Regions from separate parts of the Paenibacillus sp. FSL M7-0134 genome, predicted to be linked through region 1. Evidence: predicted binding sites of a transcription regulator. Region 1 holds the regulator's gene; each other region holds the start of a gene.
The links. Region 1 encodes Rex, which represses fermentation and respiration genes when NADH is low (regulators of the CRP and FNR family bind a similar motif). Its sites were predicted from a motif close to TTGTGAAATATTTCACAA; they were not measured.

Region 1 (3,192 bases):
GAAAAGGAACCCACACCATTATATTTTCATTCTGTGCATTTTTCCCTTGAACCACCCAATATACCTGATCCCACACAGACTTCCATGTTTGAGTCGTGCTAACCAGACCAGCTGATTGCTTGGCCTTAATGATAGCGGCATTTTTCTCAGCCACCTGGTCTTGAGTAACATAGGAATAATACCAGAAAATGCTGACCAGGATCAGTATCACGGCCAAAATGGCGACCGCTATCCATTTTTTCTTATTTTTCAAACCTGTGCTTCCTCTCTAAGGGGATGTGACACCTAAATTAGCGCGACAGCAGCCCTTCAAAGGCGGCTTGTGCCTCATGTTTGATACGTTCCTCGTCCATAGTCAGGCATTCGCCGTTTTTCACAACCTGGCGACCGTCTACCCACACATGAGCCACGTCCTTGGCGCTTGCAGAGTATACCGCATGGGAAATAAGATCTGTACGCGGCAAGAAATGTGCCTGATTCAGATCCAACGCGATAAAGTCAGCCTTGTTGCCCGCTGCCAACGCTCCTACTTCTTTTAAACCAATCGACTTTGCACCGTATTCTGTTGCCAGACGCAGCGCTTCACTTGCAGGAACTGCCGTAGGGTCACCGGATACACCCTTGTGAATAAGTGCCGCCAGACGCATTTCCTCGAACATATCCAGGTTATTATTGCTGGCAGGACCATCCGTTCCGAGAGAAACAGTAACCCCTGCACGCAGCAATTCAGGCACTCTTGCCACACCACTTGCCAGCTTCAAGTTGCTACCCGGATTATGCGAAACCGCTACACCACGTTCAGCCAGTAAAGCTATTTCTTCGTCGTTCAAATGAACGCCATGGGCAATAAGCGAAGGACGGGAGAAAAAGCCAAGCTTATCCAAATGTGCAACTGGACGCAAACCGTAGTCGCGTACGTTTTGCTCCACTTCGGCGATCGTCTCAGACATGTGCGTATGCAGTGGCAAGTCCAGATCATGCGCAGCTTGTACGAATTTTTCAATAAACGCAGGTGGACATGTGTATGGCGCGTGCGGAGACATCATCGTTGTAATACGCCCGTCTGCTTTACCATGCCAGTTACGCGCAAAAGTCACGGCCTCAGCCAGCTTGATTCGCTGTTCTTCTTCCGAGCAAAGTCCAATTGCTCCACGCATCAGACTTGCACGAATACCTGACTCTTCAGCTACACGAGCCACCTCATCCATATGATCGTACATATCCAGGAAGGTCGTTGTTCCACCTTTCAGCATTTCCAGCACAGACAAGGACGTACCCCAGTACACGTCCGTAGATGTAAACTTGGCTTCCATAGGCCACATTTTCTCCTGAAGCCATACTTGAAGTGCCAAGTCATCTCCATGCCCACGCAGCAGAGACATCGCCGCATGACCATGAGTATTAATCAGACCAGGTAAAAACAATAGCCCCTTACCATCGATCGCTTCCGTCTCTTCCTCACCCGCAGGCAAAGTTTCGCCAATATAAGTAATACGGCTATCCTCCACAATCATAAAACCATGGACTACCCCAGCTTCTGATCCATTTACGGCAAAAGAGCCGTTTTTAATCATCCATTTATTCACTGTCATATTGTGTTTCTTCCTTTCCGTCCTCCAAATAATAAGCGAGGCTAAGCAAATCAGTTGTAAAGTCTGTGGCATGAATCCGAATGTTGGCCGGTGCCTTGAGAGTAGTCGGTGCAAAGTTCAGGATCGCTCCAATTCCGCTCTCAATAAGCCTGTCAGCCACGTGCTGTGCTTCAAAATCAGGTACGGTAATAATCCCGATTCGAATGTTTTTTTCTTTCACAGTCGCTTCCAGTTCATCCATCGGTTGAACGACCAATGTATTGATCTTGGTCCCTACCTTATCCGGAAACGCATCAAATACTGCGACAATCTTCATATTGTCTTTTAAATAAGCGTTATAATTCGAAAGGGCTTGCCCCAGATTACCCGCACCGACCAATACGACATTAATTTGCTGGTCGATTTTCAGGATATGGCGTATTTTCTCAATTAGATAAGAAACATCATAACCGATACCCTTCCGACCAAAATCTCCAAAATAGGCGAGATCTTTACGGATTTGGGCCGGGTTCAAATCTAGCCTCTGTCCCAACTCTTGAGAAGAGACCGTAGCCACCTCCCGTTTGTGAAGTGCATTCAGATAACGTAAATATACGGGTAACCTCCGTACGACAGCCTCTGAAATTTTATCTGATTTCATACTTGCTCCCCCTAATTGTAACGAACATACTTAGTGTCCGTCCGTTATGCCTCTGTCTCCGGGGCGGATTGGAGCCATTCGGCGATGCGGGGCACCATTTGCTCCGATGGCATATGCTCCATTTTTGGTCCCGGTAACGAGTACAAAAAGTGCTTTCCGTAATAGGATTCGATCACACGCGTATCGTAAACGATAACGACCCCGTGGTCGCTCGCTGTACGTACTAACCGACCAAATCCCTGTTTGAAGCGAATGACCGCTTGTGGTACAGACAGCTTCATAAATGGATTCTTCTTCTGCTGCTGAAGCAGCTCGCTTTTTGCCTCCAGCAACGGGTGATTCGGCGGTTGAAACGGCAAGCGAACAATGGCCAGACAAGTCAGAGCCTTTCCTGGAATATCGACGCCTTCCCAGAAGCTGCTGGTTCCCAGCAATACAGAAGCTTTGGCTTCCTGAAAACGGCGGGTTAGCTTGCTGCGACTCCCACTGTCCACACCTTGTCCCAGCACAGTAATTTCGCTGGATGCTAAGGCCTCTTTGAGCGGCTCATACACTTGCCGGAGCATCCGATAGGAAGTAAACAGAACGAGCATTCTCCCCCGCGTCGCCTGAGCAGTCGCTCCTAGAGAGCTAACGAGCATATCTACAAAGTGTGCATCTCCTACACTGCCCTTCACGCTTGGGAAATCCCGTGGAATGACCAGCAACACCTGATCCCTGTAATTAAAGGGTGACGGGAGCTGCGAAGTCATCAGCCGCTCTTGATCTGCGGCCTCCTGCAAGCCGAGCTGATCGATCATGTACTGAAACGACTTATCTACCGATAAGGTAGCAGACGTCAGAATAATGCTTCTTTTTTTGTCAAAAAACATTTCTTTCAACTGGCGGCTCACATCGACGGGCACCGCATAAAATTGCAATGATTTACTACGGAATTGCCCACTCGCTTCGAGCCAGTAT
Region 2 (3,192 bases), 1.7 Mb from region 1:
TACATAACCTTCCAGCAGTCCTTCAGCTTGGTGTTCGGATAATTGAGAATCAATTACGCGGCCATAGGATGATAAGAATTCATCATTAGGTTCAATAATTTGGTCCATCCATTGGCGTTTGGTTACTTCAAAAACAGGAGCCAAGCGGTTAGACATCGTTTCATCCGGTCCGAAGATTCTGAAATTACGATTTTCTTCATTTAAAAGAACCACATCTTTAACGTATTTCCCTAAAACCGACATATCTTGCGCAATCACTTTACCAGGTACGGAATTATCCAGCGCATAGTTACGGAAATCCGGTAATTTCAAGTCTTTAATGAGGTTACCCGCATTCGCAACAGGGTTCATTCCCATACGTTTATCGCCTGTAGGCAGAATTTCAGCAAGCTCAGAGTTTAAACGACCGTTTTCGTCGAACAATTCCTCTGGTCTATAGCTATTCAGCCATTCTAACAAAGCAGGTGCGTGTTGCATATTCTTTTGATCAACCGGAATTGGAACCTGATGGGCACGGAATGAATTTTCATTCGGCACGTTGTCCCATTCCTTCGGACCTGTCCAGCCTTTAGGTGAACGGAATACAATCATCGGCCACGCCGGACGAGTAAGGTCATTATTTTCACGTGCATTCTTTTGAATAGCTTCAATCTTCTCGATGGCCGTATCCAATACTTTCGCCATTTCTGGATGCATGTGATCCGGATTTTCACCTTCAACAAAGAACGGCTCCCAACCCAAACCTTTAAAGTAGGAGGTCAATTCTTCTTTCGATTGACGAGACATAATCGTTGGGTTACTAATCTTAAAGCCATTCAAGTGCAAGATTGGCAGCACTGCACCATCCGTGATGGGGTTGATAAATCTGTTAGAGAACCACGAAGCGGCTAATGGGCCCGTTTCAGCTTCGCCATCACCAATAACAACAGCCGAAATCAGATCAGGATTATCCAGAATGGCACCTACACCATGAGAAAGGGAGTAACCTAATTCTCCACCTTCATGGATAGATCCAGGTGTTTCAGGAGCAGCATGTGAAGCAATACCGCCAGGGAAAGAGAATTGTTTGAACAATTTCTTCATACCTGGGATATCTTGCGTAATTTGTGGATAGATTTCAGTGTAACTACCATCCAGATAAGAATTTGAAACCATAACCTGGCCGCCGTGACCAGGACCTTCAATGTAAAGCATGCTCAAATCATATTTATTAATAACACGATTTAGATGTGCATAAATAAAGTTTTGACCCGGAATTGTGCCCCAGTGTCCAATAGGCTTAACTTTCACATCTGAATCTTTTAAAGGCTCTCTCAACAAAGGATTATCTTTTAAATAAAGCTGACCTACCGAAATGTAGTTCGTTGCACGCCAATATGCATCAAGTTTTTCCAAATATGTTTTAGATGAATAATCTGCTAACACGGGTGATAATGACATTGTGTCCACTCCCTAAGTAGTTTTGTTTGTAATTTATTTCCGGAAATTTCATCTACATGTCCATCATAACGCTACGCCAATTTAATTCAACCTTTTTCACAAGTGATACGGTCCAATTTTGTGAAATTTTGAACATACTATGAAATATAAATTAAAAAGACAGTAAAAAAGCTCTTACATTAAAATATATAGAAGTATAAACCAATAAAATTTGTAATAAACGAGGTAATTGCAGGCTTCAATCCTTTTTTCAAAACCATAAAAAAAAGACCGGAGAATTCTCCAGTCTTATCATTAGTGAACCGATACAAAGGTATTAAATTTCAAATATTTGTAATGAAATCGCATATGAGAAAACTCAAATGGCGTACCGTTATCTAAAAAGAACACACCTTCCATAATACCTACAGGCTCATTTTCATTTAAATGTAGCAGCTTTTGATCAGTCTCTTGAGACGGTTCTGCAAAAATGGATAAAAAAGATTTGGTGACGGCCAAGTTCCGCGAGTCTTCCAAATAATTAAAAATGGACCCCTCGATAATTGTCTGATTTAAATTCTGGACAATTTTAATGGGGATATAGCCCGTTTCAATCATAAAAGGATCATCATCAAACAGACGTAAGCGAACAATTTTGTAAACAAAATCATGAGTCTCCAAGAACAAATCGCGCTGTAACTCTTCTGTTGGCGGAATGACCTCAAAACTCAATACTTTGATCTTAGGCTTTTTACCATGCATTTGAAAATTATCAGTGACCCCTAGATTAGAGCCTTCGTAGTTAAAGATAGATTCATTTCTTATGTATAATGGATTAATAAATGTCCCGGAACCTTGTTTTTTGAAAATAATTCCGACATTCTCCATTTTAGTCAGAGCACGTTTAATTGAACTACGACTAACCTGGTACGTCTCACTAAGACTACGTTCATCTGGCAATCTCATATCCGCAAACTTTCCCGCAAAAATTTTCATCTTGAGATCGTCAATAATTTGCTTATAGACAAATTGTGTCATAAAGTACTCCTCTTTCAGGTCTTCTATAACTCTATATAGTTTACCATAACTTGCCCATTTCATCTCATGTTTGTTTCTGTTTGCTGAGCGGGCTTTCAGCGGATAGGAAGCGCCGTCGCTTTTACTTTACATCTCTATGCATAATACCATGATTACACATATATAACACCACTGAACGTACCTGCAAAACAGCAGAAAATACAGAACCCCCACCTTAGCATCAGTAATAAGACCAAGCCTGTTTCGAACCTTGAGGGATGTTTGACTAGACCAGGCTAAAATCCTTGAATACATTGTTATTATTCATCTTGTTCAAACGTTTTCTAATAAGAATGGTGGGGGGAGATCATATTGGCTATCCGCTACAGCGTCATCATTCCAACCTATAATCGAGCCCAGCAATTGTTGCTCACACTCGCTTCATTTGAGACACAAACCTATCCAAAGCAACTATTCGAAGTCATTGTAGCTGATGACGGTTCTACAGACGGAACGAAAGAAATGGTCGAAGGCTTCAAAGCATCCTATCCTCTTATCTATGTGTCACATCAGGAACAACGCGGTCGATCTGCCGTTCGAAATTTGGGACTGCGCCGTGCAAAAGGGCTATACATCATCTTCTGCGACGCTGACTTTGTAGTATTACCGGAATTCATTAGGATCGTGAGCCGTTATCACCGTAAATATCCCAAGTCTGTGCTCTCAGGCATTCCTCACTCATGGGACGATGCTTTT
Region 3 (3,192 bases), 950 kb from region 1:
CTCGTATGTGCTGTGAAATCTCGCCATAATGGTCATTCGTTTTGCGGCTTTGTGCCGCGCAATAGATTCCAGCGCGTTTTGCCTTGCTCAGCGCTTTTTGTGTTTGAGTACGTGCCATACGGCTTCACTCTCCTTCATTGGACTCCTTTTATCATAGCATCCAATCGTCAAATCGTGAATGGTTTGTCTGACTCAAGCATTCTTCAATTCATTAAATGTCTGAAAAAATATCCGGATCGCCACTGGAGGCCGCTACAATAAAAACAATAACTATAAAAATGATGATTAGTGTATAAATCAGTGTACCGATAATACTACATACCAGTCCAGCAATGGCCATACCTCTGCCTTGCTCGCCATGACGGTTAATTTCCTTCAGGGAAAGACTGGACAAAATAATACCCACAATTCCGATAATCAACCCAATATAGGGAATGACAACAGATAAAATCCCGAGCACCATCGAGGCAACAGCTTTACTATTTGTAGGTGGAACTACTGGGGGCGGGTTAAATGGGGCGTTATAATCGTTCGTCTCCTGAAAAGGATCGGAAGATCGAGGCTCCTTGTACAAATCACTCATCTGTTAAATTCAACTCCAATACGAAAAATAGCAATTATATAAGTTCTAGGGTACCACAATCTTACAAATCAGGACAGTACTTATTTCGAATTTTTAAATTAGAACGTTAAAAAGAAGAAACCTAGCGATATTAGCACTTTTTGAGGTAACCGGGCATACAGTATTGTACCTGTTACAGATCAATTGCGCTCCATGAGAGCATCCTGCCAAGGAGGTCGGAGCTATGCTATATCGTGCAACATCCCGCAGAAAGGGCTCGCCTCACAAACGTTTAAATGCAAACACACTTAGGATAATTTCCACTGCCATGCTGCCATTTTACAAAGCTATTGCAACTCGCCGTGCGTTTGCAGTTCAATGGTCACGAGCTGTCGTTCAGGGCAATTTGGATCGGATGAAATCCCTTCTCTGCTCAGTAGCACCATTTGCCGCCAAACAAGGCTTAGGCACGAATGGCATCGGCTACTTTATTTCCTTTTTAGCTCAGCCACCGATGCTCTATTATACGAATGGAACGACGATTCCACCGGGGACTGTGCAGTTTACGTTTGAGCCGAGAGTTCATCGCGCCATTGCAAAAGCCGTTTTTCCGCTGTATCGCGAATTGGCACGCAATCCATGTTTTGCTTCTGCCTTTGCCAAAGCGATCAACAGACAAGACCAGCGTGCAGTTCATGTCATGATCCGTAGTTTGATTCCATCCTCTGCGCTGAAATCCGTACAAATTGAGGATGATGGCTTTGCATTGCTATTTAAGTATCCCTTTAGTAAGTACCCATATCGCAATCTGCTCTTTCGGGAGTTCACTTAAAAAGGTATGCTACTAGCGTGCTTGCTTGAGTTCTCCAATGAGCTCTTTCCCCAGTTGTATAGCCATATCTGTCAGCACCCGGATTTCGTCCTTGGTTGCATGATCTAAATGTGCCCCGCAGCAAATGGCAAAATTGCCTGCAAACTCTTTTCGCAAGCGAACTGCAATTTCTTCGGTAATATAAAACTCCTTGTGATTTTGCAATTGCACAGTTTGAATCGGCTCGAGTCTGGCCCCTGCTGTAATCGTTCCCAAATGAGGCTGATCACCGCCTGAAATGAGTACAATGATATCTTCCCCCATAAAATAGGCATCCAGCTCTAGACGGATACGTCCGCTTTCTTTTTGCAAATGAATCAATAGGATCCTCTCCTGCTAAAAAATATTATTCAGGATTTTGCAAAATTCGATTCCAGTCGCTCCAAAGTGCAATATATAGACGAACTAGACCATTTCGATCTATATATCGTTTATTGAAAATCGCTTATTAGATTTTTGCAAAATCCTCTATTGTGAAACGATTCACTTTATAGAGTTCTACTCATTGTACCGCTTCTTGAACGGTTCGACAATTTAAAAATGGCCCACAGCAGCCTCTATAAACCGTGGCTTGCTGTGGGCCTTCATTGTTATTCTAAAAGAAGCATTTCCTTTCCTACTGGCTGCTAACGGATCGTGATCGTATGCACAGTCTTACCACTTGCGCCGTCATTATCCGTCACCGTTAGCTCTACGGTATACGTTCCAGCTGTGGTGAATTTATGCTTCACCTTGGAACCGACCGCCGTATCGCCATCGCCAAAATTCCAGCTGTAACTAACGATCTCACCGTCTACATCACGGGAAGCTTTGGCGTTAAATTGTACATTTTTGTTCTTCTTAGCTGATTCATTAGCCTGAATAATGGCTACCGGCTTCTCATTGGATGGATTCGGATCAGGGTTCTGTCCTCCACCATTGGCTACATACAATCTTCCCGGTGCCTCCGTCTCCACTTCATTTCCCGCTGCATCCCTTACCCGGATCACGATGACTCCGCCTTCCAGATTCAGAGAAGATGAAGTGAAATAAGTACCTTCATAGTGGCCTGACGAAGTTTCATTTAATGGAATATCGTTGCGGCCCAAAGTGGACAGGTTGAAAGGCAGCTCCACATGGAAGGACGCCTCCAAACCGGATGCACTGTCAAAGGATACTCGTACCGGCTGCCCTGGAGTAATACGCACATCCTCAGCAGGGCTAATGTTTTCAAGCTTCGGCAGAGCTGTATCGACATACACCGAGCGCGTAACACTTGTTTCGTTTTCGGCAAGATCCTTGGCCGTCACCGTAATTTGATTTTCACCTTCGTTGATAAGCAACCGCTTGTTAAAGCTGCCGTCACTTCCAAATTCAGCGGGCTCACCATTAATCGTCAATTCGGTGAGGAACTCGTCATACACGGTACCGACTACACTGACTACACCCGCGTTTGTACGGGCCCCTTCATCAGGTGAAGTCAGGATCAGACCCGGTTTAGTCTGATCGAGTGTCACAACCACCGTTTCGGAACGATCCGTTAATTTGCCGTATACCGCTGCTTGAACACTTAGCGGATTAGCTCCTGGTTGAAGATCAACCGACAAACTGAAGTGGCGATCCTTCACTTTCGTTGTGCCAGCCAGCTCCTTACCGTTAAAGAGCTGAATATCGGCTCCTTCTGCCGGGGAAGTTCCTGTTACGGTAATCGACTCTTCCTGCGTATACGTAGCCTTCGTAGGAGTCGTAATCGTTGGAGCATTCACCGGATATCTGACGA
Region 4 (3,192 bases), 160 kb from region 1:
CGTCCATACCTGTGTCCGCTACAGCTGTTTTAGGCAGCGAATATACAAACACTGGGTCAATAATTGCCACATCAGGAGTCAACTCATAGTCAGCCAGCGGGTACTTCGTGTTACCCAGGTTTTTGTCCGTAATTACTGCAAACGATGTAACTTCGGAACCTGTACCCGAGGTTGTAGGGATAGCTACAAATTGTGCTTTTTGGCCCAGACGTGGGTACTTGTAAATCCGTTTACGGATATCCATGAATTTTTGTTTTAAGTTATTGAAATCAGTATCTGGATATTCATAGAACATCCACATGCCTTTAGCCGCATCCATTGGCGAACCGCCGCCCAGTGCGATGATGCAATCCGGTTGGAAACGTCTCATCATTTCTGTACCACGTTCTACCGTAACTGTCGATGGATCTGGCTCTACTTCAGAGAACACTTCGATAGCTACCGGTGTTTGGCGTTGATGCAGATAATGAATAACACGATCCACATATCCCAGTTTTACCATCATAGGGTCCGTGATAATGGCTACACGTGTGATATCAGGCATTTTAGCAAGATACTGTGTCGAATTTTTTTCAAAATAGATTTTGGAAGGTACTTTGAACCATTGCATATTCACCGTCCGTTTCGCCACCCTTTTCACATTAATCAAATTGACTGCCGATACGTTCGACGAAGTCGAGTTACGACCGTACGAACCGCAACCGAGTGTCAACGAAGGAAGGTTGGTGTTGTAAATGTCGCCAATCGCACCATGTGTGGAAGGTGCATTTACAATGATACGTCCTGTTTGCAGACGGTTTGCGAAGCGAGCGATAACGTCCTCATCGTTCGAATGAATAGCGGACGAGTGGCCCATGCCCCCGAATTCCACGACTTCAGCAGCGCGTTGAATACCTTGTTCCGCATTTTTCACTTTATAGCAAGCCAATACAGGACTCAATTTTTCCGCAGACAATGGGAATTTTGTTCCTACCCCTTCAATCTCAGCGACCAAAATTTTAGTTCCTGCTGGTACTGTGATACCACTCATTTCAGCAATTTTCACAGCAGACTGCCCGACGATTGCTGGGTTCACTGCACATTTCTCGACATTCATAGCTCCTTGAGTGAGCTTAGCTGCTTCTTCTTTATTTACAAAATAGCAGCCGTTAGCGATCATCAATTTTTTCACTTGTTCGAAGATTGGCTCTTCGATAATAACCGCTTGCTCGGAAGCACAAATCATACCGTTGTCAAAAGATTTAGAGAGGATAAGATCGTTCACGGCCTGCTTGATGTCTGCTGTTTTTTCAATAAAGCAAGGCACGTTACCTGGGCCTACACCCAGAGCAGGTTTACCGCAGCTATATGCCGCCTTAACCATGCCTGATCCACCAGTTGCCAGAATCAGAGCCACATCCGGGTGATTCATGAGTGAATTTGTCTTATCCATCGATGGAGCTTCAATCCATTGAATACAATCAGCTGGAGCACCATGTTTGACGGCTGCTTCGAGCAAGACGCGGGCTGCTTCCGCACTACACGATTGAGCAGATGGATGGAAACCGAAAATGATTGGGTTACGTGTTTTAATGGCAATCAACGCTTTGAACATCGTAGTCGAAGTCGGGTTTGTCACTGGAGTGATCCCCATGATAATGCCGACTGGCTCTGCTATCTTTTGAAAACTGTCAAAATCATTGTCTTCAATGACACCGACGGTTTTTTCATTTTTGATACTATGATAGACATATTCTGTTGCAAACATGTTTTTGGTGATTTTGTCCTCGTACACACCGCGTCCTGTTTCTTCAACAGCCAACTTCGCCAGGTACATGTGTTTATCCATCCCTGCGAGTGCCATAGCTTGTACGATTTCGTCAATCTGTTCCTGATTCATACTCATGAAAGCTTGCTGTGCCCGGTTCCCCCGGTCAATCAGCGTTTGAATATACTGCTCTGCGCTTTGCTCTTTTTGGATAACCTCGTTTTTAACAGCCATTTCCCTCATCCTCCTGTTATCTCGTGTACTATCTCTTGTTCACGCACTGATCGTAACACAGCTTTTCAAGATATATTGTGATTTTTTTCACAATCTATTTAAAATTTTATTTTATGAAGTGAATTAAATCACAAAGTTTGGAATTCTGCCACTTTTACCCCCTCTTCTTGCCCCAAAAACGCATTGCGCAGGTATATAATGAATTTGAATTGATCAAGTTGCAGATAAAAAACATAGGATACAAAGGGGAAATGGACGATGAGAAACCCTACAAATGTAATGGAAGCCCGCGGCAACACCTGTTGCTTCTCGGAGGCCAGCTTCAACCGGTTGCAAGTGATGATGAAAGATCGAGTTATGCCAGAAAGCTCGCATCTGTTCTGGGAAGGAGATACAGCGGATAAGCTGTTTTATATTAAGCGCGGACGCGTGAAAGTAACCAAAACAACGGATGAGGGTAAGGAACTTATTCTATATATGTATCAAAGCGGCGATCTTGTTGGTCAAGCCGATCCATTTTTCGGTACTAAGCATTCCTTTTCTGCTGAGGTTCTGGAAGACAGTGATATTGGCGTAATCGATCATACAGATCTGGAGCTACTTATTTGCCAGCATTGTGATTTTGCGATTGACTTTATGAAATGGATGGGTTCGCATCATCGCATTACTCAGACTAAGTTCCGCGATTTGATGATGTACGGCAAGCCTGGCGCTTTATGTTCAACACTCATCCGTCTATGCAATACCTATGGTGAGCCTCACGGCGAACATATCCTGATTCATAAAAAAATTACTCATACTGACTTATCAAATATGATCGGTGCGACTCGGGAAAGCGTAAACCGGATGCTTAGTGATCTACGTAAGAAAAATGCAGTTGAATATGATAATGGCATGATTGTTGTCAAGGATTTGGAAATGCTGCAAGGCGTATGTCATTGTGAATTGTGCCCTCGTGAGATTTGCCGCATATAATAAATCGTTTTTTACGTAAAAGGGAGTGTTATAAGCCATTATAGCTTATAACACTCCCTAATTTATTTCCACTCCTCTACTTATACAGAAGCAGTTGCGAAGCATTTTAACAATAGTCCTTCTTCTGGCAACACACTTTTTAAAACTGTAAGCATAGATAACTTAAATTCCCCATCTCATAGCTTCTATGGATGACCTTGGCTTTGTTTGCAGGATTGCCACTCCCCATTGCAATA

Region 2: the regulator Rex is predicted to act here: its motif matches at 1,559-1,576, upstream of NSQ58_RS06105 (phosphoketolase family protein).
Region 3: the regulator Rex is predicted to act here: its motif matches at 1,905-1,922, upstream of lpdD (prenylated flavin chaperone LpdD).
Region 4: the regulator Rex is predicted to act here: its motif matches at 2,057-2,074, upstream of adhE (bifunctional acetaldehyde-CoA/alcohol dehydrogenase).

The regions. Positions count from the first base shown of each region.
Region 1 is NZ_JBBOXV010000001.1:3,057,239-3,060,430, reverse strand. It holds gene NSQ58_RS13735 (cell wall elongation regulator TseB-like domain-containing protein) at 1-253, opposite strand, end outside; gene NSQ58_RS13730 (amidohydrolase) at 291-1,592, opposite strand; gene NSQ58_RS13725 (redox-sensing transcriptional repressor Rex) at 1,579-2,232, opposite strand; gene dinG (ATP-dependent DNA helicase DinG) at 2,277-3,192, opposite strand, start outside.
Region 2 is NZ_JBBOXV010000001.1:1,380,532-1,383,723, reverse strand. It holds gene NSQ58_RS06105 (phosphoketolase family protein) at 1-1,440, opposite strand, end outside; gene NSQ58_RS06100 (GntR family transcriptional regulator) at 1,735-2,457, opposite strand; gene NSQ58_RS06095 (glycosyltransferase family 2 protein) at 2,809-3,192, shown strand, end outside.
Region 3 is NZ_JBBOXV010000001.1:2,110,846-2,114,037, reverse strand. It holds gene NSQ58_RS09435 (hypothetical protein) at 1-118, opposite strand, end outside; gene NSQ58_RS09430 (DUF4190 domain-containing protein) at 212-583, opposite strand; gene NSQ58_RS09425 (hypothetical protein) at 807-1,394, shown strand; gene lpdD (prenylated flavin chaperone LpdD) at 1,407-1,754, opposite strand; gene NSQ58_RS09415 (S8 family serine peptidase) at 2,060-3,192, opposite strand, start outside.
Region 4 is NZ_JBBOXV010000001.1:2,896,953-2,900,144, reverse strand. It holds gene adhE (bifunctional acetaldehyde-CoA/alcohol dehydrogenase) at 1-1,981, opposite strand, end outside; gene NSQ58_RS12900 (Crp/Fnr family transcriptional regulator) at 2,240-2,956, shown strand; gene NSQ58_RS12895 (DODA-type extradiol aromatic ring-opening family dioxygenase) at 3,096-3,192, opposite strand, start outside.